DNA from 2 places in the Naumannella cuiyingiana genome. Region 1 is predicted to be linked to the other one. Evidence: riboswitches for the same ligand, from Rfam matches in the RefSeq annotation. Region 1 holds a riboswitch; the other holds the start of a gene.
What was found. Region 1 has a riboswitch for FMN ahead of ribD (bifunctional diaminohydroxyphosphoribosylaminopyrimidine deaminase/5-amino-6-(5-phosphoribosylamino)uracil reductase RibD). Riboswitches for the same ligand answer to the same signal wherever they lie in the genome.

Region 1 (2,374 bases):
GGCAGCGACACTCGCAGGTCCGGGGCGGGGGAGAGGACTCGCCCGATCCCGTCGACATGACCGGTGACCAGGTGCCCGTCCAGCCGTCCGCCCAGCCTGGCCGGGCGCTCCAGATTCACCACGTCGCCCGCCACCAGCTCGCCCAACGCGGTACGCCGCAGCGTCTCGGCGCTGAGATCGGCGCGCCACCAGTCGGCACCCCGCTCCACCACGGTCAGGCAGCAGCCGTTGACCGCGATCGAGTCGCCGAGCCCCGCATCGGCCAGCACCTCGGTGCAGGTGATCACCAGTCGGCCGGCCCCGGCCTCCACCACGGTGCCCAGCTCGGCCACGATTCCGGTGAACATCAGGCCACCCCCTTCTCCAGCTCGACCACGAGATCGCCGCCGAGATGGCGTACCCCGGCGATCCGGCCGCGCCACACCTCGTCGATGCTGCGCGCCCCGCTCCCGCGGAACAGCGGCGCCGCATCGTCGCCGCCGAACAGCGCGGGCGCCAGGTGCATCAGGTAGCGGTCGACCAGCCCCGCCCGGTGGAAGTCGTGGGCGACCCGGGAGCCGCCCTCCACCAACAACTGCAGCACGCCGCGGCGGCCGAGATCGTCCAGCACGCCGGGCAGCGGCCCGGACAGCTCCAGGCACGGGTGCACCCGCGCCCCCGCCGGCGCCCGGCCGAGCACCACCCGCAGCGGATCTCGGCCGGCGACCGCCCGCACCGTCAACTCGGGATCGTCGGTGCGCACCGTGCCCGCCCCGACCAGCACCGCGTCGCATTGCGCCCGCAGCCGGTGCGCCTCCGCGCGGGCGGCGTCCCCGGTCACCCAGCGCGAGCTGCCGTCGGCGGCCGCGATCCGGCCGTCCAGGCTCGCCGCGAGCTTCATGATCACGAACGGCCTGCCCGTCCGCCGATGGGTCAGATAGGGCCGCAGTTGATCCGTCGCTCGATCCGTGCAAACCCCTTCGGTGACGGCGATCCCGGCAGCTCTCAGCCGTGCGGCGCCGCGCCCGTCGACCCGCGGATCCGGGTCGCCGACCGCGAACACCACGCGCGCCACGCCCGCCCCGATCAGGGCCTCGGTGCAGGGCGCGGTGCGGCCGTGATGATCACACGGCTCCAGCGTCACCCACACGGTGGCGCCGGTCACGTCGGCGCCCCCGGCCCGCGCCGCGTCCAGCACGACCTGTTCGGCGTGCCGGCCGGGCGGGGGCTCGGTGGCCCCGGCGAACTCCCGGCCGTCGCGGGTACGCAGGATCGCGCCTACCCAGGGATTGGGTGAGGTCAGGTGGCGAACCCGATCAGCCTGTGTGATCGCTCGCCGCATGCCCCACTCGTCGGACTCAGGTGCGAAGCTCGCGCCCGTCATCGGTCCTCCAGCGGTCCATGCGAGCGCGCGCTGCCGCGTACCGTGCTCCGCACGCGCGTACGCTGCCGCGCACCCTCGCTCTCATCCGGACTGACGATCGCCTCGAGCGACCGAACACCGTCGGTCCCGGAATTGCGCCGGGTCGGCCAGGGTCGCATCGGGCGACCGAGGTTCGCGGACTGTCACCGCCGGTCAGGAATTGCACCGTGCCCCGCGAGGGGTCGACGCACACCCTAGCGCCGGCCCGGTGGGGTGCGTCGGGTGTCTCGACGGTCGGCCGCTCCCCCTAGGATGGGGCCAGTGAGCTCGCCCGATCCGCAACCGCTGGTCGTCCATGCGGACAAGCTCTCCCCGGCGTTCCCCGATCGGGCCGCGTGGGGCACCGTCAAGCAGTTGCGGGCCTGGCAGGCCGCGGCGCTGGAGGCCTATCGCGAGACCCAGCCGCGCGACTTCCTCGCGGTCGCGACCCCGGGCGCGGGCAAGACCTCGTTCGCGCTGACCCTGGCCGCCGAGCTGCTCAACCGGCGCATCGTCGAGCGGATCACGGTGGTCGCGCCCACCGAGCACCTGAAGACCCAGTGGGCGCAGGCGGCCGCCCGGATCGGCATCCAGATCGACCCGAACTTCGGCACCCGGCAGGGCCGGACGTCGGCCGACTTCCAGGGCTTCGCGCTCACCTATGCCGGCGTCGCCGCCAACCCCAACGCCCTGCGGATCCGCACCGAGCAGCGCAACACGCTGGTCATCCTGGACGAGATCCACCACGCCGGCGACGCGCGCTCCTGGGGCGAGGCGGTACGCGAGGCGTTCGAGCCGGCCCGGCGCCGCCTGGCGCTGACCGGTACGCCGTTTCGCTCCGACGCCAACCCCATCCCGTTCGTCCGCTACGAGCCCGACGGCACCGGCGCGCTGCGCTCCCGCGCCGACTATTCCTACGGCTACGGGCCGGCGCTCGCCGACGGCATCGTCCGCCCCGTCCTGTTCCTGGCCTACTCCGGCGACATGCACTGG
Region 2 (2,374 bases), 2.3 Mb from region 1:
CGGGATCACCCCCTATGACGCGACCCATCTCGGGCACGCGGCGACCTATGTCGCCTTCGATGTGCTGCAGCGGCAGTGGCGCGATCTCGGGCTGAACGTCAACTACGTGCAGAACGTGACCGACATCGACGACCCGCTGCTGGAGCGCGCCGAGGCGACCGGGGAGGACTGGGTCGACCTGGCGGAGCGCGAGACCGAGTTGTTCCGCACCGACATGGCGGCGCTGAACGTGCTGCCGCCCACGGAGTTCGTGGGCGCGGTCGAGTCGATCCCGTTGATCAACCGGCTGCTGGAGCAGTTGCCCGACGGGGCGATCTACCAGGTCGACGATCCCGAACACCCCGACTGGTACTTCCGCAACGAGCTGGCCCCGCACTTCAACGAGATGGCCCGGCTCGGCGACGACGAGGCGCGCGCGCTGTTCGCCGAGCGCGGCGGCGACCCGGATCGGCCGGGCAAGAAGCACCCGTTGGACGGCCTGGTCTGGCGCGTCGAGCGACCGGGCGAACCGGCCTGGGACTCGAGCCTCGGCCGCGGCCGACCGGGCTGGCACATCGAGTGCACGGCGATCGCGAACCGCTTCCTCGGGCCCGCGTTCGACATCCAGGGCGGCGGCTCCGATCTGATCTTCCCCCATCACGAGATGTCGGCCGCCGGGGGTGAGGTGGCCACCGGCGAGCCGTTGGCGAAGGCGTACGCCCACAGCGGGATGGTCGGCCTGGACGGCGAGAAGATGAGCAAGTCCCGGGGCAATCTCGTCCTGGTCAGCAAGCTGCGCGAGGCCGGGGTCGACCCGATGGCGATTCGGCTCGTGCTGCTGGATCATCACTGGCGCACCGACTGGAGCTATGACGACGACCAGCTCGAGGCCGCGACGCAGCGGCTGGCACGGTGGCGCGCGGCGGTCACCCGGCGCGCCGCGCCCGAGGCCGAACCCGCGCTGGCCGCGCTCCGTGCCGCGCTCCGCGACGATCTGGACACCCCGACCGCGCTGCGGGTGGTGGACGAGTGGGCCGCCGAGGACGGGGCGGACGAGCACGCCCCCGGACAACTCGCCGAGGCGATCGACGCCCTGCTCGGGGTGCGGCTGTCCTGACCCGGCCGCCGGGTGTTGCCGCCGGGCTGGCATGATGGGGCCAGCAGGTAGTTCCTGCGTGTTCTGGGGTCGGTGAAAATCCGAGCCGGCGGTGAAAGTCCGCGACCCGATGGCAGCCAGTCATCGGTTGATGGGGTGGAAGTCCCCGACCGACGGTGAGAGTCCGGATGGGAAGAACACGAGGGCCCGCGGTGTTGCAGCGGTCGCGCCCATCCGGCGCATCGCTGATCCGCGCGTCATCGCTCCGACCCCGGACCATGCGGGGCTCGTCGAGCGGAGATGATCATGAATGAGTTCGTCTGGCAGTTCCTGAACGCCCAGATCGATGTCGGATTCGGCCAACCGATCCTGTTGCGCGAGATCGTCGGCAACGGATTCGGCCTGGCGAGCGCGGTGCTCGGGATGCGCCGCAAGGTCTGGGCGTGGCCGGTCGGCATCGTCGGCAATGTGTTGCTGTTCACCGTGTTTCTCGGTGGCGCGTTCGGTACGCCACAGCAGCTCGACCTGTGGGGGCAGGCCGGTCGTCAGGTGTTCTTCTTCGCCGTCAGCGTCTACGGCTGGATCCGGTGGGCGACCTATGCCCGGCATCACCCGGGTGATCATGTCGGCGTCCAGCCCCGCTGGGCCGGTCGCTCGGGACGGCTGCAGTTGATCATCGGTGGCCTGGTCGGCTGGATCGGCTTCTATTTCGTGCTGACCGCGCTGGAGAGCTGGAACGCGCTGGCCGACGCCTGGATCCTGACGGGCTCCATCCTCGCCACCTACGGCATGGCCCGCGGTTGGACGGAGTTCTGGCTGATCTGGGTCGCCGTCGACATCGTCGGGATCCCGCTGCTGCTGGCCGGCGGTTTCTACCCGTCGGCGATCATGTACGCCATCTACGGCGGGTTCGTGATCGCGGGGTTCTTCGCCTGGCGGCGCGACATCCGCAATGCCGGCGATGGCGCTGCGCCCGCCCGGGTCGGCGCCTGAGGATCGCGGCTAGGGTGCGTGCGTGAGCAAGGATTTCGCCGCCCTGTACGCCGAGCTGGCCGAGAAGGCGCGTACCCGTCCGACGGGCTCGGGCACGGTCGCGCGGCTGGACGCCGGTGTGCACGAGATCGGCAAGAAGATCGTCGAGGAGGCCGCCGAGGTCTGGATGGCCGCGGAGTACGAGGGCCGCGAACAGGCCGCCGAGGAGATCAGTCAGCTCATCTATCACCTGCAGGTGTTGATGCTGGCCCTCGACCTGGCGCCCGAGGACGTCTGGCGCCACCTGTGATCTCGCCGGCTCGCGCC

Region 2: linked by a shared signal. The riboswitch ahead of pnuC (nicotinamide riboside transporter PnuC) and the one ahead of ribD (bifunctional diaminohydroxyphosphoribosylaminopyrimidine deaminase/5-amino-6-(5-phosphoribosylamino)uracil reductase RibD) in region 1 are both predicted to bind FMN.

The regions. Positions count from the first base shown of each region.
Region 1 is NZ_JACBZS010000001.1:812,960-815,333, reverse strand. It holds gene GGQ54_RS03685 (riboflavin synthase) at 1-347, opposite strand, end outside; gene ribD (bifunctional diaminohydroxyphosphoribosylaminopyrimidine deaminase/5-amino-6-(5-phosphoribosylamino)uracil reductase RibD) at 347-1,363, opposite strand; FMN riboswitch at 1,433-1,586, opposite strand; gene GGQ54_RS03675 (DEAD/DEAH box helicase) at 1,664-2,374, shown strand, end outside.
Region 2 is NZ_JACBZS010000001.1:3,153,569-3,155,942, forward strand. It holds gene mshC (cysteine--1-D-myo-inosityl 2-amino-2-deoxy-alpha-D-glucopyranoside ligase) at 1-1,096, shown strand, start outside; FMN riboswitch at 1,152-1,279, shown strand; gene pnuC (nicotinamide riboside transporter PnuC) at 1,382-2,068, shown strand; gene GGQ54_RS14815 (phosphoribosyl-ATP diphosphatase) at 2,091-2,357, shown strand.